One region of the Burkholderia sp. BCC1972 genome, then DNA from elsewhere that is predicted to be linked to it. Evidence: riboswitches for the same ligand, from Rfam matches in the RefSeq annotation. Region 1 holds a riboswitch; the other holds the start of a gene.
The links. A riboswitch is a leader RNA that binds a small molecule or an ion and turns the genes downstream of it on or off. The one in region 1 is predicted to bind thiamine pyrophosphate.
Positions count from the first base shown of each region.

Region 2: it holds a riboswitch for thiamine pyrophosphate, as region 1 does, so the genes downstream of both, thiC (phosphomethylpyrimidine synthase ThiC) here and U5798_RS25090 (FAD-dependent oxidoreductase) in region 1, are expected to answer to the same signal.

Region 1 covers NZ_CAJPGH010000019.1:119,129-134,508, reverse strand. The annotation lists gene U5798_RS25125 (hypothetical protein) at 1-145, opposite strand, end outside; gene U5798_RS25120 (alanine/glycine:cation symporter family protein) at 361-1,857, shown strand; gene thpR (RNA 2',3'-cyclic phosphodiesterase) at 1,854-2,429, shown strand; gene U5798_RS25110 (D-amino acid dehydrogenase) at 2,417-3,700, opposite strand; gene U5798_RS25105 (MFS transporter) at 3,726-4,988, opposite strand; partial or broken gene U5798_RS25100 (SDR family NAD(P)-dependent oxidoreductase) at 5,116-5,756, opposite strand; gene U5798_RS25095 (ABC transporter ATP-binding protein/permease) at 5,753-7,522, opposite strand; TPP riboswitch at 7,793-7,916, shown strand; gene U5798_RS25090 (FAD-dependent oxidoreductase) at 8,130-9,266, shown strand; gene thiS (sulfur carrier protein ThiS) at 9,299-9,496, shown strand; gene U5798_RS25080 (thiazole synthase) at 9,535-10,350, shown strand; gene thiE (thiamine phosphate synthase) at 10,347-11,471, shown strand; gene U5798_RS25070 (ABC transporter ATP-binding protein) at 11,556-12,377, shown strand; gene mlaE (lipid asymmetry maintenance ABC transporter permease subunit MlaE) at 12,374-13,141, shown strand; gene mlaD (outer membrane lipid asymmetry maintenance protein MlaD) at 13,166-13,726, shown strand; gene U5798_RS25055 (VacJ family lipoprotein) at 13,758-14,723, shown strand; gene U5798_RS25050 (phospholipid-binding protein MlaC) at 14,835-15,380, shown strand, end outside.
Region 2 covers NZ_CAJPGH010000032.1:37,134-52,513, forward strand. The annotation lists gene U5798_RS32050 (helix-turn-helix domain-containing protein) at 1-209, shown strand, start outside; gene U5798_RS32055 (molybdopterin-dependent oxidoreductase) at 235-1,023, opposite strand; gene U5798_RS32060 (cytochrome b/b6 domain-containing protein) at 1,053-1,685, opposite strand; gene U5798_RS32065 (pentapeptide MXKDX repeat protein) at 1,760-2,032, opposite strand; TPP riboswitch at 2,303-2,419, shown strand; gene thiC (phosphomethylpyrimidine synthase ThiC) at 2,544-4,475, shown strand; gene U5798_RS32075 (glycine zipper 2TM domain-containing protein) at 4,708-4,920, shown strand; gene U5798_RS32080 (hypothetical protein) at 5,115-5,366, shown strand; gene U5798_RS32085 (DMT family transporter) at 5,509-6,435, shown strand; gene U5798_RS32090 (EAL domain-containing protein) at 6,646-7,926, shown strand; gene arfB (alternative ribosome rescue aminoacyl-tRNA hydrolase ArfB) at 7,978-8,382, opposite strand; gene U5798_RS32100 (AAA family ATPase) at 8,379-10,673, opposite strand; gene recB (exodeoxyribonuclease V subunit beta) at 10,670-14,374, opposite strand; gene recC (exodeoxyribonuclease V subunit gamma) at 14,371-15,380, opposite strand, start outside.

The DNA.
Region 1 (15,380 bases):
CGAATCCGGACCGGCCGGGCGTGCCGGCATGGCAGGGTGCGCCGACGAATCCGAGTTCGTCGATGACGATCCCTGCTTTGCGCGAACGGCAAGAATGCCTGTTTCGAACTTCGTGATCGGTGTGTTGGGACAGCGTACGATTCATGATGCTTCGGGCATATTGCGCGCCGGGCTGCTGCCTCTGGCATGCGCCCGCATTTCCGCCGAGCGTCGCCTAACCTGATCACATCAGTTATTGATTTTCCGTGATCCCGATTCCTTTCATTTTGTAATAATCCTTGAAAACTGTCATATCATGTCGCCCCTCGGGCCGCGTTCGCGGTCGCCGTACATGACTGACGCTATTTACAAGGACTCTGGATGGAAGCATTCGTGCAAGGGCTGATCGAGGCCGTCAACGGCGTGCTGTGGAACTACGTGCTGATCGCGCTGCTGCTCGGCGCCGGCGCATGGTTCACGTTGCGGTTCCGCATGATCCAGCTGAAGGCGCTGTTCCTCAGCATGAAGCTGGTCGGCAGCAAGGGCGAGCCGGGCAGCATTTCATCGTTCCAGGCATTCGCGACCGGGCTCGCGAGCCGCGTCGGCACCGGCAACATCGCCGGCGTCGCGGTCGCGCTGACGGTCGGCGGGCCGGGCGCGATCTTCTGGATGTGGATGACCGCGCTCGTCGGGATGTCGTCCGCGTTCGTCGAGGCGACGCTCGCGCAGATCTTCAAGGTGTCGCACCCGGACGGCAGCTATCGCGGCGGCCCTGCGTACTACATCCAGACGGGCCTGCGCTCGCGCGGCTTCGGCGTGCTGTTCTCGCTGTCGCTGATCCTCGCGTTCGGCTTCGTGTTCAACGCGGTGCAGGCCAACGCGATCGCCGACGCGTTCCATACGTCGTTCGGCTGGAGCCGCGAGACGGTCGGCCTCGGCCTCGTGCTGCTGTCCGCCCCGATCATCTTCGGCGGCATCCGCCGCATCGCGGCGGTCGCACAGGTGATCGTGCCGCTGATGGCGATCGGCTACCTCGCGCTCGCGGTCTACGCGGTCGCGACGCACATCGCGCTGGTGCCGGGCGTGATCGCGCTGATCGTGAAGAGTGCGTTCGGCCTCGAGCAGGCGGCCGGCGGCCTGACCGGCCATGCGGTCAGCCAGGCGATCGCGATCGGCGTGAAGCGCGGGCTGTTCTCGAACGAAGCAGGGATGGGCAGCGCACCGAACGCGGCCGCGACCGCGAGCACGCGGCATCCGGTCACGCAGGGGCTGATCCAGATGCTCGGCGTGTTCGTCGACACGATCGTGATCTGCAGTGCGACCGCGTTCGTGATCCTGCTGTCGGGCCAGTATGAACTCGGCACCGGGATGGAAGGCGCGGCGCTCACGCAGCGCGCGATCTCGAGCCACGTCGGCGACTGGGGCGGCATCTACATGGCCGTCGCAATCTTCTTCCTCGCGTTCTCATCGGTGATCGGCAACTACGCGTATGCGGAAGGCAACGTCGAATTCATCACGAAGCGGCGCGGCGTGCTGCCGCTGTTCCGCATCGCGGTGCTCGCGATGGTGATGTTCGGCAGCGTCGGGCAATTGCCGCTCGTGTGGGCGATGGCCGATACGAGCATGGGGCTGATGGCGATCATCAACCTGATCGCGATCCTCGCGCTCGGCAAGCATGCGCATGCCGCGTGGGCCGACTATCGCCGCCAGCGCGCGGCGGGCGTCGCCGATCCGGTGTTCACGCGCAACACGATCCCCGAACTCGCGCGCGTGCTGCCGGCCGACGTGTGGGGCGAACACGGGCCGCTGCCGCGGCGTCCGGCTGCGGCTTCTGCCGGCGTGGCCGGCGCGCCGCGCGGCGCGGTGCGCGAGTCATGAACGGCGACCGGCTCCGTGCGTTCGTCGCGCTGATGCCCGATGCGGCGTCGCGCGACGCGCTGCACGCGTTGCCGGTCACCCGTGGCGCGCGGCGCACGCTGCCCGCGCAACTGCACATGACGCTCGCGTTCATCGGTGCGATCGAACGCGAACGGTGCGACGCGCTGGCCGCGCACCTGTCCGCGCTCGCGGCCGCGCATGCGCTGCCGTTGCTGCCGGTCGAGCGGATCGCGTGGTGGCCGAGCCTGCCGCGTGCGAGGCTGATCGTCGCGGAGCTGGCGGCCGATCCCGCGTGCGTCGCGCTGAATGCCGGGTTGTCGGCGCTGCTGCGCGAACTGGGGGTGCCTGCCGACCGGCGGCCGTTCCGGCCGCACGTGACGCTCGCGCGGCTGCCGCACGACGCGGTCGGCCAGCCCGCGCACGGCGGTGCGCCGGGGCGGCAGGTCGTGCTGCGCATCGAAGCGCTGACGCTGTTCGAAAGCCGGCTGTCGCACGAAGGCGTGTCGCACCGGCCGATCGTGTCGGCGCCGATCGCGCTCGCCCACGGCAGCGCCGGCGCCTACCGGCCGTAGCGCGCGAGCGTCAGGCCCGACAGGTCGATTTCCGGCTCGTGCCCCGTGACGAGATCCGCGACCACCTTTCCCGAACCCATCGACATCGCCCAGCCCGTCGAACCGTGGCCGACATTGAGCCAGAGCCCGTCGATCCCGCTCGCGCCGAGCAAAGGCGGGCCGTCGGGCGTCATCGGCCGGCGGCCGACCCAGAAGCGCGCCGATGCGCGATCGGCCGCATGCGGGAACCAGTCGTCGAGCACCTTCATCAGCGTATCGAGCGCCTGCTGACGCAGCGCCGCGTGCCGGTTGCCGAGCTCCGCGGTGCCCGCGACGCGCAGCGTCGGGCCGAAGCGCGTGATCGCCGTCTTCAGCGATTCGTCCATCAGCGCGGCGCGCGGCGCTTTTTCGTCGTCGACGACCGCGAGCGTCGCCGAGTAGCCCTTCACCGGATACAGCGGCACGTCGATCCCGTACGGCCGCAGCAGGCTGGCGCTGTCGACGCCGAGCGCGACGACGATCGCGTCGGCGGCGAGCCGCGCACCGCGTTGTGCGCCATCGCCGGCTTCGAGCGAATCGACCCGCACGCCGCGCACCTTGCCGCCCGCGACATCGAGCGTGCGGATTTCGGTGCGAAAGCGGAACGTCACGCCGTGCGCTTCGCATAGCGCCCGCAGTTCGCGCGTGAAGCGGGCGCAGTCGCCGGCTTCGTCGTCGGGCAGGTAGATGCCACCGACCGGCGCCTGCCGCGCCCAGCGCAGGCCCGGTTCGATCGCGGTGCAGCCGGCCGCATCGAGTTCGCGAAACGTGATGCCGGCGTCGCGCAGCACCTTCAGCGCGGGCTGCACCATCTCGACGTCGAATGCGCCGCGCAGCAGCTGCAGGTAGCCGCGACTCGCGCCATAGTCGAACGGATGACGCTCGCGAAACGCATGCAGGCACGCGCGGCTGTAATACGCGATGCGCTGCATCCGCTGCTTGTTCACGCGGAACCGCTCGAACTCGCATTCGCGCAGCCAGCGCGCGATCCAGCGCCACTGCGCGGGATCGGGCGTCGGCCGGAAGATCAGCGGCGACGCGGGCTTGAACAGGTACTTGAGGATCTTGCCGGGCATCCCGGGCGCGGCCCACGGCGTCACGTAGCCGGGCGCGATCACGCCCGCGTTGCCGAGGCTCGTCACCTGCGCGACATCGGCCTCGCGTTCGATCACGGTGACGTCGCAGCCTGCTTCGCGCAGGTGCCAGGCGGTGGTGACGCCGATCACGCCGGCGCCGAGGACGATCACGTGCATGCGATTTCCGGAGTGAAGCGGCCGCTCACGATGCGACGGCCGGATCGTCGACGAGCGACTTGCCGCGCGTTTCGGGCAGCACGAGCGCGGCGACGATCACGAGCAGGTAGCCGCCGCCCGCGACGAGGCCGATCGCCTTCACGAGCGACATCGACTGCGACAGCGAGCCGACGAGGATCGGGAAGAACGAGCCGAGCCCGCGGCCGAGGTTGTAGCAGAAGCCCTGGCCCGAGCCGCGGATCGCGCCCGGATACAGCTCCGACAGGTACGCGCCGACGCCGGCGAAGATCCCCTGCACGACGATGCCGAGCGGGAAGCCGAGCAGCAGCATCGCGGTATCGGTTATCGGCAGCATCGTGTATGCCATGCCGAGCGAGAACGAGCCGATCGCGAACAGGATGAACGATGCGCGGCGGCCGAGCCGGTCGGACAGGATCGCGCCGACCACGTAGCCGACGAACGAGCCGACGATCAGCACGACCAGATAGCCGCTCGTGTTGAATACCGACAGGTGGCGGACGGTTTTCAGGTAAGTGGGCAGCCACGTCGTGATCGCGTAGTAGCCGCCGAGCATGCCGGTGCACAGCGCGCTGCCGAACAGCGTCGCGCGCAGGTGCGGCGGCGAGAAGATCTCGAGGAAGTGGCCCGACACGCGGCCTTCGTCGCGGGCGCGGCGCGTGGCCGTGTAGATGTCGGGATCGCTGACGTTGCGGCGGATGTACAGGATCCACAGCGCGGGCACGATGCCGATCCAGAAGCACGCGCGCCACGCGACCTGCTCGGGCAGCAGCGCGAAGAACGCCCAGTAGAGGATCGCGGCCGCGCCCCAGCCGAACGACCAGCTGCTCTGCACGGTGCCGACGGCCTTCGCGCGATGCTCGGGCGAGCGGATCGTCTCGGCCATCATGATCGTCACGACCGACCATTCGCCGCCGAAGCCGAAGCCCTGCAGCGTGCGCGTGGCGAGCAGCTGCCAGAACGAATGCGTGAAACCGGACAGGCACGTGAACAGCGCGAACGTCGCGATCGTCCACTGCAATACGCGCACGCGGCCATAGCGGTCGGCGAGGATGCCGGCGACCCAGCCGCCGACCGCCGACGAGATCAGCGAACTCGTCGCGATCATCCCGGCCTCGCTCTTCGACATGCCCCACGTGGCGATCAGCGTCGGAATCAGGAACGAATAGATCATGAAGTCGAACGCATCGACCGCGTAGCCGCCGAAGCCGGCGTACAGCGTCCGGCGCTCGCGCGTCGACAATTCGTTGAACCACTGGAATGCCTGCATGCTTGCCGCCCCCTCTCGTCTTGTCTCGTCTCGCGCTGCCGCGTGGCGGTTATTTTACGGGCCCGATCCCGCGCGCCAAAAAGGCGGATGCAGTATGCGCGGGCAGGCAGGAAGAGGGAAAGACGCGTCAGAGCGTCAGGCCGCCGTCGACGTGAACGACCTGGCCGGTGATCTGCCGTGCCGCATCGGACAGCAGGAACGCGATCAGCGCGGCGACGTCGTCGGGCTCGGCGATCCGGCCGAGCGGCGTCGCCTGTTCGGCCTGCGCCCACGCGGCGGCGTTGCCGGCGCTCGGGCCGTGGTCCTTGCGCGTGAAGCCCGGCGCGACCGCGTTCACGGTGATGCGGTGCGCAGCGAATTCGGCGGCCGCGCGCGGCCCGCGAGCGCGGAGAACGCGCCGGGCATCGCCGCGAAGGCGGAGGCGAGTGCGTCGGCGGAAAGATCGGAAAAGGATTGCCGCGCGGCGAAGCCGGCGTTCGCGACGAGCTGGTCGAGCCCGCCGAAGCGGGCCGCGGTGCTATCGACCAGCGCGGCGGCGACACCCGGTTCGCCGAGATCGCCGGTCAGCGTGATGCACTCGGCGCCAGCCGCCGTGCACGCACAGGTGACTTCGGCGAGCCGGGCCCGCGCCGAATCGTCCGCGCCGCGCGCATGCAGCGCCAGCGCGATGCCGGGCGCCGCGAGCCGACGGGCGAGCGCCGCGCCGATCCCCGAGCCTGCGCCGGTGATCAGCGCGATGCGTTCGCGGTGCGCGGCGCGTGCGCTCACGCGGCGACCTTGTCGCCGGCGTTCACGCGTTCGACGTTGATCGTGCCGACGTGGAACGCGGCCAGCGACTCGCGGTGCGCGATGCTGACGATCGCGGCCTTCGGCAGCCGTTCGGCGAACAGGTGATAGAGGCGTGCCTCGTTGTCGGCGTCGAGCGCGCTGGTGGCTTCGTCGAGGAACAGGAAGTCGGGCTTGTGCAGCAGCACGCGGGCGCCGGCCAGGCGCTGCTGCTCGCCCGGCGACAGCACGCGGGTCCAGTGCGCGGTCTCGTCGAGGCGCTCGACGTAATCCTCGAGGCGGCACGCGCGCAGCGCGTCGCGGCACGCTTCGTCGCTGAACGTGTCGGGCGTCGCCGGATAGGTGAGCGCGGCCTTCAGCGTGCCGATCGGCAAATAGCTCGTCTGCGGCACGAACATCATCCGCGCGCCGACCGGCGCGTCGATCGCGCCGTCGCCGAACGGCCACAGGCCCGCGAGCGCGCGCATGAACGTGCTCTTGCCGGACCCCGACTTGCCGATCACGAGCCAGCGCGAACCCGGCTCGATCGTGACGTTGCCGATGTTCGCGAGCGCGTTGCCGTTCGGCAGCGCGAGCTTGAGCGACGAGGTCGACAGCTTCGCGCCGTCGATGTAGTGCAGGTTGATGCCGCCGTGCTCGGTGGCGGGCGACAGGCTTTCCTTCAGGTGCGACGTGCCCATCACGCGCTTGAATTCGCGCAGACGGTTGACGGTGGCGCGCCATTCGACGAGCGTGCGATAGCTGTTGAGGAACCAGGAGAAGGAGTCGCTGACCGTGCCGAATGCCGACGAGATCTGCATCAGCACGCCGAGCGTGAACGCACCCGCGAAGTAGCGCGGTGCCGCGACGACGAACGGGAAGATGATCGCGATCTGTCCATAGAAGGCGTTCACGAACGTCAGACGCTTGGTGTATTTCATCACGCGCCACCAATTGTCACGGATGCGCACGAAGAGGCCCTGTGCATTGCGGCTCTCGGTGTCCTCGCCGTCGTAGAAGGCGATCTGCTCGGCATTTTCGCGTACGCGGATCAGCCCGAAACGAAAGTCCGCCTCGACGCGTTGCTGCTGGTAGTTGATCGACACGAGCGGATGACCGACCTTCTGGATCATGATCGAGCCGACCACCGCGTACAGCGCAGCCGCCCACACCATGTATCCGGGAATCGAGATCGGCGTGGCGCCGAGCGAGAGCGTCAGCGCACCGCCGAGCGTCCAGAGGATCGTGATGAACGACGCGAGCGTGACGACCGTCGACAGCAAGTCGAGCGACAGCGCGAGCGTGGTCGTCGCGAACGACTGCAGATCGTCGGCGACGCGCTGGTCGGGGTTGTCGGCGAGGCGGTCGCGCTCGATCCGGTAGAACGCGCGGTCGCCGAGCCATTCGCCGAGGAAGCGCTCGGTCAGCCATTGCCGCCAGCGAAAGCCGAGCATCTGGCGCAAGTACAGTCCGTACACGGCGAGGATGATGAAGCCGAACGCGAGCAACGAGAACTGCATCATCAGGTGCGGGAAATCGTGGACGTCCTTCGTCTGCAGTGCGTTATAGAACTGCGCGTTCCACTTGTTCAACTGCACGGTGATCCACACGTTGCAGAGATTGATCACGATGATCGTGACGAGCAGCGTCCACGCGATTTTCCATTCGGACGATACCCAGTAGGGCTTGATGAGGCTCCATGCGGATACCGGGCGCTCGTCCTGCGGCGCGTCGGAGGCGGAGCGGACGGGATCGATCGATTGGGTCATGTGCTTCCTGATGAGTAGCCGGCGCGCGGGCCGGGCGAAGCCGGGCGCGCGCCGCGATACGGCATGCCGGGACGCGGCGCCGACTGACGGCGGGCGCAGCGATGGTCGCCCGCGCGTCTTAAACGGCACTTAAGGGCCGGCGGTGACGCGGCAACCGGCCGCTCGCGCGGCCGGCCTGCGGGCATTGTGCCAGAGCGGCGCGGGCCGACGGCGAATTTGCCCCAAGGGGGACAGTTTGCGGCACTTTCCGCTTTTATGGTCTAATGACCGACGACGAAACAGGGGTGCTTCGTGGCGCGGCCGGCAGATGTTCCGGGCGGCGCGGCGAGGCTGAGAAAAACCCTTTGCACCCGATCCGGGTAATACCGGCGAGGGAAGTTTCTGATCCCGCCGGGCCGCGCTGGCCGCCATCCCACATGGTCAGCGCCCGAGTCCCGCCCGGCCGGCCTTTGCTGCCGGTTTCGTCCTTTTGGGTACGCGCATTGCGCGTTACGGAAGGAATGATGACCGCACAATCTTCAGTCTTTTGCTTGATCCCCGGCCCGATGTCGCGTGCGTTCGCACGTGCGTCGTCGTTCGTCGTGCGCGTTCGCACGGAGGGCACGCGATGAACGTCCGGGATGCACGGCCCGATTTCGCGGTGCTCGGCGGCGGCCTCGTCGGCCGCCTGATCGCGTGGCGCCTTGCGGGCGACGGGCATCGCGTCGCGCTGTACGAGCGCGGCGGCCCGGACGGCGAGCAGTCGGCCGCGTGGATCGCGGCCGCGATGCTCGCGCCGCTCGCGGAAGCGGCGAGCGCGGAGCGGCTGATCACCGAGCTCGGCGCCGCGTCGCTCGAACGCTGGCCGCAATGGCTCGCGGAACTGCCCGAACCCGTCTTCTTCCAGCATCGCGGCACACTCGTCGTCTGGCATCACGCGGATCGCGCGGAGGCGCCGCTGTTCGAGCGGCGCGTGCGCGCGAACGCGCCGGCCGACCTGTTCGACGGCGGCTTCGTGACGCTCGTCGGCGCGCAGGTCGATGCGGCCGAGCCGACGCTCGCAGGCCGTTTCGCCCGCGGCCTGCTGCTGCCGCGCGAAGGCCAGCTCGACAATCGCCAGGCGCTGCGTGCGCTGGCGGCGGGCCTTGCCGAACGCGGCGTCGACCTGCACTGGCACGTCGCGATCGACGACGCGAACCTGCCCGACGCGCATTTCACGATCGATTGCCGCGGGCTCGGCGCGAAATCCGCGCTGCCCGCCCTGCGTGGCATCCGCGGCGAAGTCGCGCGCGTGCACGCACCCGGCATCGGGCTGACGCGGCCCGTGCGGCTGCTGCATCCGCGGTACCCGCTGTACATCGCGCCGAAGCAGGGCGATCTCTATGTGATCGGCGCGACCGAGGTGGAGGGCGAGGACATGTCGCCCGTCAGCGTGCGCTCCGCGCTCGAACTGCTGAGCGCGGCGTTCTCCGTGCACCCGGCGTTCGGCGAGGCGCGCATCCTCGAACTCAATGCGCAGTGCCGGCCGACGCTGCCCGATCACCGCCCGGCGGTGATCTGGGACGGCGCATCGACGCTCGCCGTCAACGGCCTGTACCGGCACGGCTTCATGATCGCGCCGGAAGTCGCGCACGCGGCCGTCGCGTGCGCGCAAGCCGCGCTCGGCGGCGCGTTCGGCGATGCCGACGCGTTTGCCGCATGGCGCGACGCCGCGCGCTGGCCGGCGCTCCTTCATCACCGCAGCGACGCGCGCCAGCCGGCGTGACGCGTGCCGCCGACCGAATCCGACCGAGCCTCATGGATATCCAGATCAACCAACAGACCCTGACGCTGCCCGACGGCGCGACGGTGGCCGACGCGCTCGCCGCGTACGGCGCGCGTCCGCCGTACGCGGTCGCGCTGAACGGCAATTTCGTCGCGCGCACGCAGCATGCGGCGCGCGCACTCGCGACGGGCGACAAGCTCGACGTCGTGCACCCCGTCGCGGGCGGCTGAGCGCCGCCGGTTCGCCCCCGCTCTTCCAGGAAAACGACATGACGTCCCTCACCTCCGCCGACGCGCTGACGCTGTACGGCGAAACTTTCGCCAGCCGCGTGCTGCTCGGCACGTCGCGCTATCCGTCGCTGCAGTCGCTGTCCGATTCGATCGCCGCGTCGCGCCCCGGGATGGTGACGGTCGCGCTGCGCCGCCAGATGACGGGCGGCACGGCCGAAGCCGGCTTTTTCGACCTGCTCAAGCGCCACGCGGTGCCGCTGCTGCCGAACACGGCCGGCTGCCAGACCGTCGCCGAGGCCGTGACGACCGCGCACATGGCGCGCGAGGTATTCGATACCGACTGGATCAAGCTCGAGCTGATCGGCGACGACTACACGCTGCAGCCCGACCCGGTCGGGCTGATCGAGGCCGCCGCGCAACTGGTCAAGGACGGCTTCAAGGTGCTGCCGTACTGCACCGAGGATCTCGTGATCGGCCGGCGCCTGCTCGACGTCGGCTGCGAGGCGCTGATGCCGTGGGGCGCGCCGATCGGCACGGGCAAGGGCGTCGTGAACCCGTACGGCCTGCGCGTGCTGCGCGAGCGCTTGCCCGACGTACCGCTGATCGTCGACGCGGGGCTCGGCGTGCCGTCGCACGCGTGCCAGGTGATGGAGTGGGGCTTCGACGGCGTGCTGCTGAACACGGCCGTGTCGCAGGCCACGCACCCGGAAATCATGGCGCGCGCGTTCGCGCAGGGCGTCGAAGCGGGGCGCGCCGCCTATCTGGCCGGGCCGATGGACGCGCGCGAAACTGCGCACGCGAGCACGCCGGTGGTCGGGATGCCGTTCTGGCACCAGGACGGGGGCGGCGCATGAGCGCGCGCTTCGCCGATGCATTCTGGCCGCCGGCCGACGAACTGGCCGAAGCGGCCGAACGGATCCGCGCCCGCCTCGGCGACTGGCCGGACGGCGCGGCGCCGTGGCGGCTCTGCGTGGCGGCACCCGAGGTGCCGTCGGACGGCGACGTCTTGATCGTGTCGGCCGGCGACCGCACCGCGCGGGCGCGCGCGTCGGCCGCGTCGCGGCCGGCCTCGCCGGACGCGGTTGCGATCGAATTCGACGAGCACGGCGCGGTGCTGCATGCGGCAGGCGCGCGCTACGCGCTCGAAGCCGCGCATCCGCTCGCGGACGACTGGATCGCGGCCCTCGCCGCATTCCTCGATTGCGGCTTCGCGCCGGTCGACGCGCTGGTGCTCGCGCTGGCGTGGCGCGACGGCGACGAGACGCGCGCCGCCGATGCGTGGCCGGTCGATGCCGCGCGGTTCCCGCGGGTCGCCGGGCTGCCGCCTGCGCCGGAGCCGGCATTCGCGCCGTGCCCCGCGCAGTTCGGCCTCTATCCGGTCGTGCCGAGTGCCGAATGGGTCGAGCGCGTGCTGGACGGCGGTGCGCGGACCGTGCAGCTGCGCGTGAAAGGCGCGACGCCAGACGCGCTGCGGCGCGAAATCGTGCGCGCGGTCGCGGCGGGGCGCCGCTATCCCGATGCGCGTGTGTTCATCAACGATCACTGGCAGATCGCTGCAGAAGAAGGCGCGTACGGCGTTCATCTTGGGCAGGAAGACCTCGAAACGGCCGATCTGGCCGCGATCGCGCGCGCGGGCCTGCGGCTCGGACTTTCGAGCCATGGTTATTACGAGATGTTGCGGGCGCTGCACGAGCGTCCGAGCTATCTCGCGCTCGGTCCCGTCTATGCGACCGCCACCAAGGCCGTCGCCGCGCCGCCGCAGGGCCTCGCGCGGATCGCCCGCTACGCGCGCTTCGCCAGCGCGCGGGCGCCGCTCGTCGCGATCGGCGGGGTGGGGCTCGACACGCTGCCGGCCGTGCTGGCGACGGGCGTCGGCAGCGTCGCGGTGGTCAGTGCGGTGACGGGCGCAGCCGATTATCGGACGGCGCTTATTGCGCTGCAGCAGTGCTTTCCCGGACAATTTGACAATCATTGACCGCAGGGCCCGGAACGGCGTCACGACATCATTCCAATGCAGGCCCTATAATTCGGCGTTCTGCGTAAAAGGACTGTCAGCTCCGTGAGCCCCACTCCTACCGAGACCCTGCTGGAACTTCGCGACGTCGACTTCGGCTACGGCGACCGCCTCGTCCTGTCCAACCTGAACCTGCGCTTCGGGCGCGGGCAGGTCGTCGCGGTCATGGGCGGCTCGGGTTGCGGCAAGACCACCGTGCTGCGCCTGGTCGGCGGCCTCGTGCGTGCGCGCCGCGGCCAGGTGCTGTTCGACGGCGCCGATGTCGGCGCGCAAACGCGCGACGGCCTGTACGCGCTGCGCCGCAAGATGGGCATGCTGTTCCAGTTCGGCGCGTTGTTTACCGACATGTCGGTGTTCGAGAACGTCGCGTTCGCGCTGCGCGAGCATACCGACCTGCCCGAAGACCTGATCCGCGACCTCGTGCTGATGAAGCTCAACGCGGTCGGCCTGCGCGGCGCGCGCGACCTGATGCCGTCCGAGGTGTCGGGCGGGATGGCGCGCCGCATCGCGCTGGCGCGCGCGATCGCACTCGATCCGCAGCTCATCATGTACGACGAGCCGTTCGCGGGCCTCGACCCGATCTCGCTCGGCATCACCGCGAACCTGATCCGCACGCTGAACCAGGCGCTCGGCGCGACGTCGATCCTCGTCACGCACGACGTGCCGGAATCGTTCGCGATCGCCGACTACGTGTATTTCCTGGCCAACGGCGGCGTGCTTGCCCAGGGCACGCCCGACGAGCTGCGCGCGTCGACGGATCCGAGCGTGCGGCAGTTCATCGACGGCGCGCCGGACGGCCCGTTCAAATTTCATTACACGAGCCCGCCGCTCGCAGCGGATTTCGGCCTCGGCGGAGGGCGCGCATGATCAGCGCGATCGGACGTTACGTCATCGGCGGCCTCGAGCGCGCGGGCTACGGCACGCGGCTGTTCGTGCGCCTCGTGCTGGAATTCTTCCCGCTGCTGCGCCGGCCGCGGCTGGTCACGAAGCAGATCCACTTCCTCGGCAACTATTCGTTCGTGATCATTGCCGTGTCGGGGCTGTTCGTCGGCTTCGTGCTCGGCCTGCAGGGGTATTACACGCTGAACCGCTACGGTTCCGAGCAGGCGCTCGGCCTGCTGGTCGCGCTGTCGCTCGTGCGCGAGCTGGGGCCGGTCGTCACCGCGCTGCTGTTCGCGGGGCGCGCGGGCACGTCGCTCACGGCCGAGATCGGCCTGATGAAAGCCGGCGAACAGCTCACCGCGCTCGAAATGATGGCGGTCGACCCGATCAAGACGGTGATCGCGCCGCGCCTTTGGGCCGGCATCATCGCGATGCCGCTGCTCGCCGCGATCTTCAACGCGGTCGGCGTGCTCGGCGGCTACTTCGTCGGCGTCGTGCTGATCGGCGTCGATCCGGGCGCGTTCTGGTCGCAGATGCAGGGCGGGGTCCAGGTCTGGGCCGACGTCGGCAACGGCGTGATCAAGAGCATCGTGTTCGGGTTCGCCGTGACTTTCATTGCGCTGTTTCAAGGGTATGAAGCGAAGCCCACGCCCGAAGGCGTGTCGCGCGCGACCACCAAGACGGTCGTGTTCGCGTCGCTCGCCGTACTCGGCCTCGATTTCCTGCTGACCGCGCTGATGTTCAGCTAAGCCTCAGCCAAGCCAAATTTTGGGATGACGATGAAAAAGACTGCTCTCGACTTCTGGGTCGGCCTGTTCGTGGTGGTGGGCTTCCTTGCGGTGCTGTTCCTGGCGCTCAAGGTCGGCAACATGAGTTCGCTGTCGTTTCAGCCGACCTATGCAGTGAGGATGAAATTCGACAATATCGGCGGGTTGAAGCCGCGCGCGGCCGTGAAGAGCGCGGGCGTCGTGGTCGGCCGCGTGAAGTCGATCGGGTTCGACACGAACACGTACCAGGCGCTGGTCACGATCGACGTCGACGGCCAGTACCAGTTCCCGAAGGATTCGTCGGCGAAGATCCTGACGTCGGGCCTGCTCGGCGAGCAATATATCGGCCTCGATCCGGGCGGCGACACCGAAATGCTGAAGGCCGGCGATACGATCACGATGACGCAGTCGGCGATCGTGCTCGAGAACCTGATCGGCCAGTTCCTGTACAGCAAGGCCGCCGATGCGGGCGGCGCGAAGCCGGCAGCAGGCGCATCGGCGGCACCCGCCGCGCCCGCACCGGTGGCGGTGCCGGCGTCCGCGGTGTCCGGCTCGGCAGCCCAATAACCACACGAGAGAAAACAAGAGGGTAATGACCATGCACACGATCCGCATCAGGCACGCCGCGCTGGCGCTGGCGGCAGTCGCCGCGTTGAGCGGCTGCGCGACCGTGCAGACGCCGACCAAGGGCGATCCGCTCGAAGGCTTCAACCGGACGATGTACAAGTTCAACGACACGGTCGACACGTACGCGCTGAAGCCGGTCGCGAAGGGCTACCAGTACGTGGTGCCGCAGCCGGTGCGCGACAGCGTGACGAACTTCTTCTCGAACATCGGCGATGTCTACATCGCGGCGAACAACATCGTGCAGCTGCAGATCGCGGACGGTGTCGGCGACATCATGCGCGTCGTGATCAATACGGTGTTCGGCGTCGGCGGCCTGTTCGACGTCGCGACGATCGCGAAGCTGCCGAAGCACACGGCCGACTTCGGGATCACGATGGGCCGCTACGGCATGCCGTCGGGCCCGTACCTCGTGCTGCCGCTGCTCGGGCCGAGCACGCTGCGCGACACGGCCGGCCTCGGCGTCGACTACGTCGGCAACCCGCTGACCTACGTGAAGCCGGATGGCCTGAGCTGGGGCCTGTTCGGCGTCAACCTCGTCAACACGCGTTCGAACCTGCTCGGCGCCGGCGACGTGCTGGACGCCGCGGCGCTCGACAAATACTCGTTCGTGCGCAACGCGTACCTGCAGCGCCGCCAGATGCTGATCAGCAACGCGCGCGGCGAAGCGGCCACGACGTCGAGCAACGACGCGCTGCCGAAGTACGACCTGCCGGAAGACGGCGCGGCACCGGCGGCAGCCGGCGCGGCCGGTACGGCGGGTGCGGCAGCGGTGGGCGGGGCGACGGCGCCGGCAGGCGCATCGGGCGCGGCGGTTGCTGCACCGGCGTCGGGCACGGCCGAATCGCCGAATCCAGCCAGCGAAACGAACGTGCCGGCCATGCAGGTGGCGCCGCCGTCGCCGGGCGGGTTCCGCTTCCCGAGCATCCGGCTGCACTGACGGATTTACATTCGTTACAGCCGGAAACGATTCAGTCGGTAGCGTATGCGAACTTGCGCGTAAGCTACCTGCTCCAACCTTTGCATCGACTCATTCATGCAGGTCACTATGATGAAAAAACTGTTCCTGATCCCTGTTTTCGCGGCGCTGTTCTCGTTCGGCAGCGCAGCTCACGCGCAAGTCGACCAATCGAACCCGCAGGCGCTGATCAAGACTGCGACGCAGCAGGTGCTCGACGAAGTCAAGCAGCAGACGATCAAGCAAGGTGATACCAACCGCATCATCACGATCGTCAACAAGGACATCCTGCCGTACACCGATTTCCGCCGCACCACGCAGCTCGCGATGGGCCGCAACTGGCGCACGGCAACGGCCGAGCAGCAGCAGCAGGTTCAGGAGCAGTTCAAGCTGCTGCTGATCCGCACGTACTCGGGCGCGCTGGCGCAGCTGAAGCCGGACCAGCAGATCCAGTACCCGCCGTTCCGCGCCGATCCGGCCGATACCGATGTCGTGGTCAAGACGGTCGCGATGAACAACGGCCAGCCGGTCCAGATCGATTACCGCCTGTACAAGACGGCGAACGGCTGGAAAGTGTATGACCTGAACGTGCTCGGCGCGTGGCTAATCCAGACGTACCAGCAGCAGTTCAACGAGAAG
Region 2 (15,380 bases), on a different contig from region 1:
TGCGCTCCGAACTGATGATCGCGCTCAAGCAGCGCATCGCGCAGCTCGAACTCAGTCAGGCCCAGGCCGCGAAGCAGCTGGGCGTCACGCAGCCGCGCGTGTCCGATCTGCTGCGCGGCAAGATCAACCTGTTCGGGCTCGACGCGCTCGTGAACATGGCTGCGGCCGTCGGCCTGCGCGTCGATCTGCAGGTGCGCGAATCCGCGTGACGGACGAGCGCGCCTCGCGCGCCGCTCACGACCCGCCGAACCAGTTGTACCCCTGATCGACCCAGTAGCCGCCCGGGAACGTATCGGTCACGAAGATTTCCATGATGTGCTTCGGGTTCTTGTAGCCGAGCTTGGTCGGCATCCGCAGCTTCATCGGGAAGCCGTACTCCGGCGGCAACTGGCGACCGTCGTACTCGAGCGCGAGCAGCGTCTGCGGATGCAGCGCGGTGGGCATGTCGATGCTTTCGTAGTAATCGTCCGCGCACTTGAAGCCGACGTATTTCGCGCGCGTGTCGGCGCCGGCACGCGCGAGGAACGCGCCGAACGGCGTGCCGCCCCAACGGCCGATCGCACTCCATCCTTCCACGCAGATGTGTCGCGTGATCTGCTCCGCGTGCGGCAGCGCGCGAAGCTCGTCGAGCGTCCACACGCGCTTGCCCGTCACACGGCCGGACAGGACGAGGCGATAGGTCGACTCGTCGACGTGCCGCACTTCGTCGATCCCGTAGTACGCGTTGAACGGGAACGGGCGCGTGATGTCGGCTTCGGTGTAGGTCGGCGCGAGCCGGTCGGGGTTGAACAGCCACGCCTGCACGCGATCGTTCATGCGCGACACTTTCTCGAGGAACGTGTTGACCGACGCATCGTCCTGCAACGTGCAGCCGGTCAGCATCGCGAGGCCGCCGAGCGTCAGCACGCGCCGGTTGAAGAGCCGCCGCGACGGCATCTCGAGCTCGCGGCGCACGTCGAGTTCGAGCGACTTCCGGTCGAGCGTCCAGCGCGGCTCGTCGCGGCTTTTTTCGGATTCCGACATGATGATTTCCTTCGCCCGCGATGGGGCGGTCAGCGACCGCGCAGCATCGCGAGCAGCGAGCGCGGCACCAGCAGCGCCATCGCGACGTGAACGACAAAGAAGGCGACGAGCAGCGACATCGCCCAGAAATGCACGACGCGCGCATTGTCGTAGCCGCCGAACAGTTCGCGCAGCAGCGGGAACTGCACCGACTTCCAGATCGTGAGCCCGGACAGCACGAGCACGACGAGATCGACGATCGCGGTCAGGTACGCGGCGCGCTGCACCGCGTTGTAGACGCTCAGGTCGTCGTGCGCCAGCCGCCCGCCGAGCGCGGCGCGCACGTCGCGCCACACCGACGCCGGCGTGACGGGCAACAGCTTGCGCGCGAAGCGCCCCGTCGTGATCGACATCGCGAGATAGAACAGCCCGTTGCCGACCAGCAGCCACATCGCCGCGAAATGCCATTGCAGCGCGCCGCCGAGCCAGCCGCCTAGCGTGATGCCGTGCGCGAACGTGAACGACGGATAGATCGGCGACGCGTCGTAGATGCGCCAGCCGGACAGCGCCATCAGGATCGCCGCGAGCGCGTTGAGCCAGTGGCTCACGCGCACCCACGGCGGATGGATCGTGGGCGCGGGCGGCGTCGTACTCGCGCGATCCGTGACAGGAACCGTTTGCATGATGAAGACTCCCGGAATGATGCGACGGGACGCGATGCGCCCGCAGCCGGCCGGCCGCGCCCCGCGCGCATCGATCAGTTCGACGGGCTCATGGTGTCCTTCTTCATCGCGTCGCCCTTCGACATCGCGTCGTGGCCCATCGCGTCCTTTTTCATGGCGTCCTTCTTCATCGCGTGCTTCTTCATGCCGTCCTTCTTCATCGCGCCGTCCTTGGCCATCTCGTCGTGGCCCATCGCGTCCTTCGACATCGACATGCCATCCTTCGACATCGCATCGTTCTGCGCATACGCGCCCGTTGCGATCGTGGCAAGTGCGGCGACACAGGCAACCAGGAATACGTTTTTCATGACATCTCTCCACTACATGGGTTTAGGAGCCGAATAGACGGAGCACATCGCCGGAAATGACAGCGATGTAGAAAAAATTTTAGACGCCTGAAATGAAAGGGCGGAATGCTGCACCGCTCGGCGCTTTCCGGCTCGGCCGGGACGCGGATCGGCGGCCGCGCTTGCTGCGCCGCACCCTGGCCGGTTCGCCGGCGGCGGCACGGCGATTGCGCGGCGGCATCCGATCCGTTCCCGGTTGAAACCGCCGCCAAGCCGGTGTATCGTGTGCCCTTGCTAACGCGGGGGTCCTGCAATGCGCTTGGTCAAGTTACCGGCATTGCGGGTGAGAAATACCCTTTGAACCTGATCTGGATAATGCCAGCGCAGGGAAGCGTACGGATTTCGCCGCCATCCTTCTGACGAAATCCGCCGCCTCACCAAGCCTCGTCTCCTGCTTAGCTCGAGCCCCACATTCGTCAAGGGCTCCGGGCAAGCGCCGAAGCGCCTGTCCGGCGCTCACACAGGAGATTGCATGAACGCCAATCCGAAGTTTCTGTCCGCCGACGCCCACGTCGACGCCGCGGCTGTCGCGCCGCTGCCGAATTCGCGCAAGGTCTATGTCACCGGCTCGCAGCCCGACATCCGCGTGCCGATGCGCGAAATCACGCAGGCCGACACGCCGACCGGCTTCGGCGGCGAAAAGAACCCGCCGATCTACGTATACGACACGTCGGGCCCCTACACCGACCCGGACGCGAAGATCGACATCCGTGCGGGCCTGCCCGCGCTGCGCCAGCGCTGGATCGAAGCGCGCGGCGACACCGAAGTGCTCTCCGGCCTGTCGAGCCGGTACGGCCTCGAGCGCGCGGCCGATCCAGCCACGGCCGACCTGCGTTTCCCGGGCCTGCACCGCAATCCGCGCCGCGCCCAGGCCGGCAAGAACGTCACGCAGATGCACTACGCGCGTCAGGGCATCATCACGCCGGAAATGGAATACATCGCGATCCGCGAGAACCAGCGCCGCGCCGAGTACATCGAGAGTCTGAAGTCGAGCGGCCCGAACGGCGCGAAGCTCGCCGCGATGATGGGCCGCCAGCACCCGGGCCAGGCGTTCGGCGCAGCCGCCTTCGGCGCGAATGCGCTGGCCGAGATCACGCCGGAATTCGTGCGCGACGAAATCGCCCGCGGCCGCGCGATCATTCCCGCGAACATCAACCACCCGGAATCCGAGCCGATGATCATCGGCCGCAACTTCCTCGTGAAGATCAACGCGAACATCGGCAACTCGGCCGTCACGTCGTCGATCGGCGAGGAAGTCGACAAGATGACGTGGGCGATCCGCTGGGGCGGCGACACGGTGATGGACCTGTCGACCGGCAAGCACATCCATGAAACGCGCGAGTGGATCATCCGCAACAGCCCGGTGCCGATCGGCACGGTGCCGATCTACCAGGCACTCGAGAAGGTCAACGGCAAGGCCGAGGACCTGACCTGGGAAATCTTCCGCGACACGCTGATCGAGCAGGCCGAGCAAGGCGTCGACTACTTCACGATCCACGCGGGCGTGCGCCTGCAGTACGTGCCGCTCACCGCGAACCGGATGACGGGCATCGTGTCGCGCGGCGGCTCGATCATGGCGAAGTGGTGTCTCGCGCATCACAAGGAAAGCTTCCTGTACGAACACTTCGAAGAGATCTGCGAGATCATGAAGGCGTACGACGTGAGCTTCTCGCTCGGTGACGGCCTGCGTCCCGGCTCGATCTACGACGCGAACGACGAAGCGCAGCTCGGCGAACTGAAGACGCTCGGCGAGCTCACGCAGATCGCGTGGAAGCACGACGTGCAGGTGATGATCGAAGGCCCCGGCCACGTGCCGATGCAGTTGATCAAGGAGAACATGGATCTCCAGCTCGACTGGTGCAAGGAAGCGCCGTTCTACACGCTCGGGCCGCTCACCACCGACATCGCACCGGGCTACGACCACATCACGTCGGGCATCGGCGCGGCGATGATCGGCTGGTTCGGCACCGCGATGCTGTGCTACGTGACGCCGAAGGAACACCTCGGCCTGCCGAACAAGGACGACGTGAAGGAAGGCATCATCACGTACAAGCTCGCCGCGCACGCCGCCGACCTCGCCAAGGGTCACCCCGGTGCGCAGGTGCGCGACAACGCGCTGTCGAAGGCACGCTTCGAATTCCGCTGGGAAGACCAGTTCAACATCGGTCTCGATCCGGACAAGGCACGCGAATTCCACGACGAGACGCTGCCGAAGGATTCGGCGAAGGTCGCGCACTTCTGCTCGATGTGCGGCCCGCACTTCTGCTCGATGAAGATCACGCAGGACGTGCGCGAGTTCGCGGCGCAGCAGGGCGTGTCGGAAACCGAAGCGCTGAAGAAAGGGATGGAAGTGAAGGCGGTCGAGTTCGTCAAGACCGGCGCCGAGATCTACCACCGTCAGTAAGCGCAGACAGCGACCCGCCGCGGGTCGCTTCGCGATGCACGAAGCCCGCTTTCGAGCGGGCTTTTTTGCGCATGTCGCGTGCCTGCCGACGCACGGGAAACAATTGATTACGAAACCGCGCGAGCCTTAACAAGTCCTTACAGCAGCACCGCGGAGCGGCGCGTAGATTGGGGACATGCGCGGCCGCCAGCCGGTCGCGCGTCCTCCGTTCACTACCACAAGGACAACGATCATGATTTCGATTCGGCGTATTGGGGTATGCGCGCTCCTCGTCACGACGGTGGCCAGCCTGTCGGCCTGCGATTCGATGACGCGGCGCCAGCGCGACACGGCAATCGGCGCGGGTGTCGGCGGCGTCGCCGGCGCGGCGATCGGCGGCAACGCGCTGTCGACGCTGGGCGGCGCGGCAGCCGGCGGCATCATCGGCAACCAGGTCGGCAAGTAAGCGGCCGGCCGGACCCGGCGCAACCTTCGTCCAGACGGCGTTTCCGCGAAGCGGAAGCGCCGTTTTCGCATGCGGCACCGCAATATCTCCGGCAGCGCCCCGGAAATGATCGGTTACCGTTTCGCACACCGTGTCATCCGCGCGCGGCCTAAGCTTAAGCATCTGCCGATTGCCGGCTCCGCCGGAGAGACATCATGAACAGGACCCTCGTCGCAGCGGCGCTCGCCTGCACGACGCTCGCCGGCTGCTACTACCCGTACGGGTACTATCCTGGCGGCTATTACACGGCCGCGCCGGTGCAGCCGGCACCCGTGTACGTCGATCCGGCCCCCGCCTACTACTACCCGGCGCCGGCCTATGCGCCCGCGTGGGGAGGTTATTGGGGACCGGCGCTGTCGCTCAATTTCGGCTTCGGCGGACGCGGCGGCTGGCACCACCATCACTGACCGGACGCGGCCGCCGACGGACGGCCGCCCGGCCCCTGCCACCGGCGACTTTCCCGCTTCTTGTCATTTCATCGGATCGTGAAACGACGGCGCGGTAACGCGGTGTAAGATTCATCGCATCCCGTCCCCGCCCTCACGATCGATGTCGCCCAAGAACGCCTTCCTGCTGACCGTGCTCGCTGCCCTGTGGGGCGCGTCATTCCTGTTCATCCGGATCGGCGTGATCGATCTAGGCGTCGCGCCGCTGATGGCGTTGCGCGTGGGCATCGGCGCGCTGTTTCTCACGGGCTTCGCGTTGACGCGCTTCAAACCCGCCGACCTCGGCGCGCGGCTGCGCCGCCATGCGTGGCCATTGTTCGTCGTCGGCGCGCTGAACTCGGGCATCCCGTTCTGCCTGTTCGCGTTCGCCGAACTGACGCTGTCGGCCGGCCTGACGTCGGTGATCAATGCAACGACGCCGCTGTGGGGGGCGCTCGTCGCGTACCTGTGGCTGAAGGACAAGCTGTCGCTGCCGCGCGCGCTCGGCCTCGTGATCGGCTTTGCCGGCGTGCTCACGCTCGTATGGAACCAGATCGCGAACGCGCACGGCGACACGGGCGCCAGCGCGACCGCGCTCGCTGCCGCCGCGGCGCTCGGCGCGACGCTGCTGTACGGCATCGCGGCCAATTACACGAAGCGCAAGCTCGGCGGCGTCGATCCGCTCGTCAACGCGGCCGGCAGCATGATCGGCTCGTCCATCCTGCTGCTGCCGTTCGCGATCGCCACCTGGCCGGCCGCGCCGGTCAGTGCACACGCATGGGGCGCGGTACTCGCCCTCGGCATCGCATGCACGGGCGTCGCGTACTTCATCTTCTTCCACCTGATCGCGCATGTCGGCCCCGCCCGCGCAATTACCGTCACGTTCGTGATTCCCGTGTTCGGGCTGCTGTGGGGCGCACTGTTCCTCGGCGAACACGTGTCGGCCGTCATGATCGAAGGCTGCGCGATCGTGCTCGTCGGCACCGCGCTCGCGACCGGCGTGATCAAGCGGATTCCCGGCCTGCGGCCGCGCGGCGGAGAAGCGGCCTGAGGCGCCGCGCGCAGGCCGCGGACGCGCGTATACCGTTTGCGTCTGGAGTTACCCTGATACGCGCGACGCTGCAATCCCGTTACACTCGAAACACTTATCCGCAGAAGGCGGCCTCGATGCTCCACGTTCTTTCGCGTCCGCCTGCGCATGCGACTGCATCGGCGTGGCGGCTCGCTCCCGCCCCGCCGCTCGCCCCCGGGCACCGTTGACATGAAGCCCGCCCGCGACCTGTCGCTCGACTCCCTGCTCGAACGCCTCACGCCGACACCCGGCGGCTGGCTCGCCACCTATCGCACCACGACGCTGCGCAGCGTGTTCCAGCCCGTGCTGTCGATCACGCACAAGCGCGTCGTCGGCTACGAAGCGCTGCTGCGCGTCGTCGACGCGAACGGCGCGCTGGTGTCGCCCACTGCGCTGTTCGACCGGACGCGCGGCGACGCCGACGCGCTGCTACTCGACCGGCTCGCGCGCTGCCTGCACACGGCCAACTTCGTCGCGCAAGGCATCGGCGACGGCTGGCTGTTCCTGAACGTGACGCCGCGCGTGCTCGATACGGGCCTCGTGCAGCGCGAGTTCGTCGAGGCGCTGTGCCGGCATTTCTCGTTGCCGCCGAACCGCATCGTGCTGGAAGTCGTCGAGCAACCGGCGCGCGACGAAGCCGCGCTCGCCCGCACGATCGACATGATTCAGCATCGCGATTTCCTGATCGCGATCGACGATTTCGGCACCGGATTCTCGAATTTCGACCGCGTATGGCGCGCGCGGCCCGATATCGTCAAGCTCGACCGTTCGCTCGTCGAGCGCTCGACCGGGTCGGCCGAAGATCGCCGCATCATGCATCACCTCGTGTCGATGCTGCACCAGGCCGGCGCGATGGTGCTGGCCGAAGGCGTCGAAAGCGACGACGCGCTGCAGGCGCTGATGGAAGCCGATATCGATTTCGTGCAGGGTTTCCGGTTCGGCCAGCCCGATGCGTCGATCGCGCACGCGAGCGCGGCCGCGCCCGCGATGCTCGACGCCGCGTGGCGGCGCTTCATCGGCCAGCGACATACGCCGGTCGTCGCCGAACAGCCGGGCTTCGACGCGATCGAACGGCTCGTGCTCACCGGTGCGGCCGCGTTTTCCGCGAGCGGCGACCTGCAGGACGCCGCGCAACGCGTATTCGCGGTACCGACCGCGCGCCGGGTGTTCGTCACCGACGAGACCGGCGAGCAGTTCCTGCCGTCGATCGGCGCCCGCACCGACGACGGCCTGGCGGGCACCACCCGCCTCGCGCCGCTGTTCCCCGAAACCCACAGCAACTGGTCGCGGCGCCCGTATTTCCAGCGCGCGATCGCCGCGCCCGGGCGCGTCGCGCTGATGGGCCCGCACTTCTCGCTGACGGAGGGCCGCGACTGCTATACGGCCGCCGTCGCGATCCGCGCGCAGAGCCGGCTCGTCGTGTTCTGCGTCGACTTCGTGCTCGACAGCGCGGGCACGGTGATGCGCTAGCGAGCGCGAGCCGCGGACGTCGGCCTGCGCGGGCCGCCGGCCGCTCCTGCGTCAGTCGGTCACCTTCCCTCTTCCGGACTTCACCACGCTGCGGCGCGACTTGTGCTCGAGCCGCCGCTCCTTCGACGCACGCGTCGGCCGCGTCGCCACGCGTGCGCGCGGCGTGAACGCGACGCTGCCGATCAGCGTGTCGAGCCGCGCCAGCGCGGCCTCGCGATTCTTCTCCTGCGTGCGGTATTCCTGCGACTTGATCACCACGATGCCGTCACGCGTGATGCGCTGGTCGGACAGTGCGAGGAGCCGCTCCTTGATGACCGGCGGCAGCGACGACGCACGGATGTCGAAACGCAGGTGAATCGCGCTCGACACCTTGTTGACGTTCTGCCCGCCCGCGCCCTGCGCGCGCACGGCCGTCCATTCGACCTCGGCCGGATCGAGCGTATAGCGGATCATCATCGCGAAATCTCCGTGCGACGTCGTGCAAGCGCTTCGTCGACGCGCGCCGCGAGCCCCGAATCGCGCTGCGTGCGTGTCGCGACCGCCTGCGCCAGTACGCGCCTCGGCCCGATCACCTGGACCCGCGTGCGGGCACGTGTGACGGCCGTGTAGACCAGCTCGCGCGTGAGCACCCGGCTGAACGCGGCCGGCAGCACGAGCGCGGCTTCGTCGAATTCCGAGCCCTGCGATTTGTGGACGGTCAGCGCGAACGCCGTTTCGTGCGGCGGCAGCGCAGCCGGCGACACCGCACGTGCGGTGCCGTCCGCGCGCCTGAACCACACGCGCAGCACACCGTGCGCATCGGGTAACGCGATGCCGATGTCGCCGTTGAACAGCCCGAGCGCATAGTCGTTGCGCGTCACCATGATCGGCCGCCCGGTGAACCAGTGCGCGCCGACCGCGAGCGGCACGCGCGCGGCGTGCCGCACATGGGCGGCCACGAGTGCATTGACGTGCTCCGCGCCGCGCGAGCCGTTGCGGGTCGCGCACAGGATCCGGAACCGGTTGAGCGCGTCGAACAGCGGCAGCGGATCGGGCACCGGCGCGGCCAGCGCGTCGCGCAACGCGTCGAGGTACGCGCCGAAGCGACGCGCGAGCCGCTCGACCGTCGACGCGGCAAGCGTATCGCCCGCATCGTCGACGAACGACGCGGCGGCCGCGTCGTCGGCGGGCAGCGCATCGAGCGCGGCCTGCACGTCGCCGCGGCGGATCGCGAGCGACAGCCGCCCGATCGGCGAATCGAGACCGAAACGGTAATTGCGCTCGAGCCAGACGACACAGTCCGCGAGCGGGGCCGGCGCGGCGACGGCGGACGCGGCGGCGGTTGCTCCGCTCGATATCGATGCCGATGCAGCCGCCGTCACCGACGCAAGCGCCGCGTCGCCCGCGTCGAACGGCGGCAGTTCGACGGCATCGAGCCACGCGAGTTCGTCGGCTTCGATCCATGCGGTAGTGTCGCCCGCCGTGCCGGTATCGGCCGGCATCGGCGCAACGGGTAGCGCCGACGCGATTCCGGCCGACGAAACTTCGTCATCCTGCGGCTCGTCGTCGAAAAGCGACGCCTGTCGCGGATCGGCCTTCGATCGGAGCGCCGGTTTGCGTGCAACGGAAACCGATGCCGAGGCCGGGGCTGAAGCAGAAGCCGGACTCGCAGCCGGAATCGCTGCGGCTGCCGCTTCGTCCGGCACCGGCAACGCCGCGACGAACGCCGCCTCGTCGATGCCGAGCGCCTGTGCGATACGCGTGCGCGCCGCGGCCGTAAAGGCAGGCCGCGCGCTCAGTTCCGCGAACACGGCGCCCGCTTCGACCGCGGCCAATTGGTCCTTGTCGCCGAGCAGCACGAGCCGCGCGCCCGGCGCAAGCGCGTCGAGCAGGTGCGCGGCGAGCGCGACGTCGATCATCGACGCCTCGTCGACGACAATCAGGTCGTACGGCAGCGGATTGTCGCGATGATGGCGGAAGCCGGCCGCCCCGCCGCCGCCCAGCAGCCGATGCAGCGTATACGACGTGTCGGGCAGGCGTGCGGCCAGCTCGGGCGGCAGGTCGCCGGCCCGCGCATGCAGCGCTTCCTGCATCCGCTGCGCGGCCTTGCCGGTCGGTGCGGCCAGCGCGATGCGCAGCCCCGGGTGCGCGTCGAGCAGACAGGCCAGCACGCCGACGACGGTCGTCGTCTTGCCCGTGCCGGGGCCGCCGCTGACGATCGTCACGCGGCCGGTCAATGCGACGATCGCCGCCACGCGCTGCCAGTCGACTTCGCCGGTGGCCGGCCCGAAGTAGCGCGCCAGGTTGTCGCGCAGCCGGTCGGGCGACAGGCCTTCGTCCGGCACGGCCACACCGGCCTGCGCGACGAGCGCATCGGCGAGCCGCCGTTCGTAATCGAAATAGCGCGACAGATACAGGTGATCGTGCCGGTCGACGATCAGCGGCCGCTCGTCGCCGCGCGCAAGCATGCCGAACGCGACGACGACGCTCGCGGCGAGCGCGGCGCGCACCTCGTCGAGCGGTGCTTCGTAGCGCTGCGCGAGCGCGCCGAGCGCGACGCAGACGTGGCCGCCGGCCGTCGCACGGCTCGCCGCGAACGCGGCGCGTGCCGCCCAGCGCGCCGCTGCGGACGGTGCGCCGGCGCGCCGCGCGAGGTCGCCGATGCGACGCGCGAAGCCCTCCGCCAGCGCGATGCCGAAATCGGCCGGCTCGGGCAGCCGCGCGACGAGGCCGCCGGTAAATTCGAGCGTGTCGTCCGACGCTTTCATGCGCGCCCCCCTTCCATCATCCGGTCGAGGGCATCGACGAGCGCACGTGTGGGCCGGCGCGCATGCACGCCGGACGGCTCGCCGCCGCTGCGCCAGTCGGGCCGCACGCCGCGCACGAACAGGTACAGGTAGCCCGCGATGTGCGTGTCGTAGTCGTAGTCGGGCAGCCGCGCGCGCAGGTAGCGATGCAGCGCGACCGTGTAGAGCAGCGCCTGCAGGTGATACGCGTGATCGGCCATTGCGACGTCGAGCGCGCGCGGGCCGTAGGCATCCGGCGTCGTGCCGAGATGGTTCGACTTCCAGTCGACGATCCAGAAGCGGCCGTCGTGTTCGACGATCATGTCGATGAAACCCTTGATGAAACCGGCGAGCATGCCCGCCTCCAGTGCAACGTCCGGATAGCCGTGTGCGACCAGCAAGCGGCGCAGCGCCATCAGGTCGAGCGACGGCGCCGGGAACAGGAAGCCCATTTCGTCGAGCCGCTTCGCCGGATCGAGATCGGCGAGCCGCATGCCCGGCACGAGCTCGGTGTGCACGACGTCGTCGACCAGCTGCGCCATCATCGCCGGCAACCGCGCGGCGAGCTCGGGCACCGCCTCGACCGGCCGGTCGTGCAGCGCACCGAGCGCGGCCTTGTGCCACGACTCGCGCTCGGTGAAGCGGCTGAGCTCGAACAGCCGGTGCAGGCATTCGCCGGCTGCCGCGCCGCGCGGGAACACGAGGATGTCGTCGTCCGGCGGTTCGGCCGCGGCCGGCTCGGCGAAGATCCATTCGCCGTCCGGCGTCACCTCGGCAAGCGCATCGTGATCGGGCCGCAGCTCGTCGTCGGGGACGGCCGCGACGCCCGCTTCCTCGCGCGCCATCGACGCGGTCAGCGAGCTGAAGCTCGCCATCCGCCACGCGTCGCGCAGCACGCGCGTCGCATGACGCGCCGCGAGCGTCTGCGACGCATCGTGCCCGGCCGCGAGACGCTCGCGGCGCGCAGGCGCCGGCAGCGGCGCGACGCTCACGGGGCCGCCCGCGAGCGCCTGCCACGCCGTTTCGAGCGCCGCTTCGTCGGGCGGTTCGTCGAGCCACGCATCGAACGACTGGCCGGCGCCGGCGACGAGCCAGTTGAGCACGCTGCGCCGCGCTTCACGCGTCGAGCGCGACGACAGGTACGGGCCGGCCACGACATAGCAACGGTAGACCGCGCGCGTGAGCGCCACGTAGACGAGCCGCGCGCGTTCCGCGGCCTGCTCGCGCAACGCCTGCCGCGCCGCGTGCGCGGCCGCCTCGTCGTCGCATCCGTAATGCAGCACGGCGTCGCCCGCCTCGTCGTGATACTCGCGCGCATCGGGCAGCGCGGACGAAGGCGGTTCGCGCAATCCGCCGTCGTTCAGGAACGGACAGAACACGATTGCGTATTCCAGCCCCTTCGACTTGTGCACGGTCACGATCTGCACGAGGTTGCGATCGGATTCGAGCCGCAACTGCGCTTCCTCGCCGCCGCCGTCGAGCCGTTGCGCGGCGAGCCAGCGCAGCGTGGGCGCGATGCCCGGCTGCGCGGACGCGCGCGCCTGCGTCAGCTCGGCCAGATGGTTGATGTCGGTCACGCGGCGCTCGCCGTCCGCACCGGCCATCAGGCGCTCGGCGATCCGCAGCTCGCGCGTGAACGTGCGCCACATCACCGCAAAACCACGCTCGCGCCACAGCAGCCGATATCGCGAGAAGCGCTCGACCCAGCTCATCGCGTCGGTGCCGTCGGATGCTTCGCTTCGTGCGTCGCCGTCGCCCTGCTCCATCCGCCACAGCGCGCCGGCATCGAGGCCGAACCAGTCGGACGCGAGCGCCGCGCGCAGGCGCCGCAGGTCGCCCGGCGCATCGATCGCCGCCAGCACGCGCTCGAGCTGCTCGGCGTCGCCGGTCGAGAACACCGACGCCTGCGCCAGCTCGACGCTGCCGATGCCCCACGTGGCGAGCACGCGCTTTACGAGACTGCCCTGCCGGTGCGTCTGCACGAGCACCGCGATGTCGCCCGGCGACAGCGGCGACTCGCCGAGCCGCACATGCCCTTCGCGCGCGCCGCGCATCAGCCGCGCGATCTCGGCGGCGCAGGCCTGCGCGGCCTGTGCCTGTGCATCGCGCTTGAGCAACGTGCCTTCGCCGCCCGGCAACGCCCAGACCCGGAAGTCACCGGCCGGGCCCGGATCGGTTTCGTCGACGAACGGCGCGCGCACGCGCGTGCCGGCGCGCACCGCGTAATAGTCGAGCCCGTCGAGCACGAAGGCACGCGGATTCGACATGAAGAACCGGTTGCACGCCTCGACGATCGCGGGCGTCGAGCGCTGGTTGACCGCGAGCGTGTAGCACGCGCTCGCCCGCGCGCGCGCCGCGAGATAGGTATGCAGGTCGGCCGCGCGGAAGCTGTAGATCGCCTGCTTCGGATCGCCGACGAGGAACAGCGGGCCGCCCGGCGCGAAGATCCGGTCGAAGATCGCGAACTGCAGCGGGTCGGTGTCCTGGAACTCGTCGATCAATGCTGCCGGATAGCGCGCGCGCAGCGTCTCGGCGAGCCACGGATGCGCATGCAGCGCGTGGTACAGGTTCGCGAGCAAGTCGTCGAACGACACAACGCGCCGCGTGCGCTTGCGCTCGGCCAGCTCGCCCGGCGCCACGTCGAGCCAGTCGGCGATCAGCGCGAGCCAGCGCGCGCGCTGCGCGGCCTCGGCGGCGGCCACCGCGGCTTCGAGCGCGTCGGCGACATCGAAGAACGCGTGCTCGGGCGTCGCGCCGCCTTTTTTCGTCGCTTTCACCAGCGCGGATTGCGTGAGCTTCAAGGCCGCTTTCGGCAGCGCGGCCGTCGCATCGCCCTGTGCGAAATGCGCGGCCCATGCGGCCAGCGCATCGGCGAGCGCATCGGGCTTGTGCGAGCGCTGGTTGAGCGCGGGCTGCGCGGTGCGCAGCAACGCATCGATTGCATCGCGCTCGGCCGCCCACAGCCGCGCCGCCTCGGCGAAGCATTCGGCCGCGGCGGCCTCGGCCGACTCGTCCGGCTCAGTCACGCCGTCCCAGCGCAGCGCGGCGAGCGGTTTCTTCAGCCGGCGCGCGAGCTGCGCATCGAGCGCGGCCGGGCCGGCGCCCGATTCGACGAGCCAGGTCGCGAAACCCGGCCAGCGTGCGGCCGTCGGCTCGACGCGCGTGCGCCAGAAATCCGCCGCGAGCTCGAAGCGCAGCGATGCATCGTCGGCCTCCATGTCGAACGCGAACGGCATCGCGGCCGCGAACGGCGCTTCCTGCAGCGCACGCTGGCAGAACGCATGGATCGTATGGATCGCGGCCTGGTCGAACGCACGCAGCGCACGCCGGATCCGCTTCGCGGCCGTCTCGGGATCGAGCGCACCGGCAGCGCCGAGCGTGGTGTCGAGCAGGCGTGCGATGAACGGATCGCCGCCGTCGTCACCCGTGTCGAGTGCATGCGCAAGCTGCGCGAGCCGGCTGCGAATCCGCTCGTGCAGCTCGGCCGTCGCCGCCTTCGTGAAGGTCACGACGAGAATTTCGTCCGCGCCGAGATCCTTCTCGAGCAGCAGGCGTACATACAGCGCGCAGATGTTCCAGGTCTTGCCGGTGCCGGCCGACGCCTCGATCTGGTTGACGCCGTCGAGCGGACACGCGAACACGTCGAGTTCGAGCGCCTGCTGCGGCTGCGACACGGCGCTCATGCGACCTCCTTCAGATGCTCGACGAGCGGTTCGAACACGAGCCGCGCGAGCGTGCCGAACGGCTCGTCGAGCGACGGGTGCGCACCGCGCCACGCGATCGCGATGGCCGGATCGTCGGCTTCGCTCACGACGCGCTCGTTGATCCAGACACTCGCGGCCTTGGCGTCGCCGTCGGACACCCTCGCCCACGCGCTGCGCGGAAAGAACCGCAGCGGCATGCGCCGCCCCGCACGAAACAGCGCGGCAAGCGGCGCAAGCCGCTCCAGCGGCGCCGCGACGGGCGTCAGTTCGAACGCACCGCCGCTGCCGAACCACAGCGTTCGGCGCGGGCCGTCGGGCTCGACCGCGCAATAGACGAGATGCGCGAGCCACGCGGACAGATAGTCGCGCGCACTCGGCCGTGCATAGCGATAGATGATCTGGCCGGCCGGCGTCAACCGGTTCAGCGTGCCGTGCAGTTCGAGCGGTGCGCTTACCGCATCGGCCGACAGCATCGCGTCGTCGGTGCCGAACAACGCCTGCTCGGTATCGGGCCACGCCGGTACGACCGTGAGCGAGTACGGCCGCCGCTCGATGCCGTCGGCCAGCGCGCGGCGTACGCTCGACGCAAGCTGCGTCATCGAGCCGAGCGCCTGGTCGCGCCACACCGCGCCCGTCGCACCGCCCGGCAGTTCGGGGCTCGCGTCGGCAATGCGCAACGCATGATCGTGCACGCCGCCCTCGTCCGATTCGATCAACAGCGGCAACACGCGCTCGGCGAGCGCATCGCTGCCGGCGAAGTCGAGCGAGAACGGCTCAGTATCGAGCAGTTCGGCCTGCGCGTCGGCAAGCACGATGCCGAGCCGGCCGCGCAGCAACGCGCGCGCCGGATGACGCCAGAAGCGCTCGAATTCGCTGAACGCGACGGGCTCGACCGGTTCGGCCGGCAGCGGTTGCGCGAAGAACGGCAACTCGCGCGGGCCGTCACGCGACGCCTCGGCGGCGAGCAGCGACGCAAGCGTCGCCC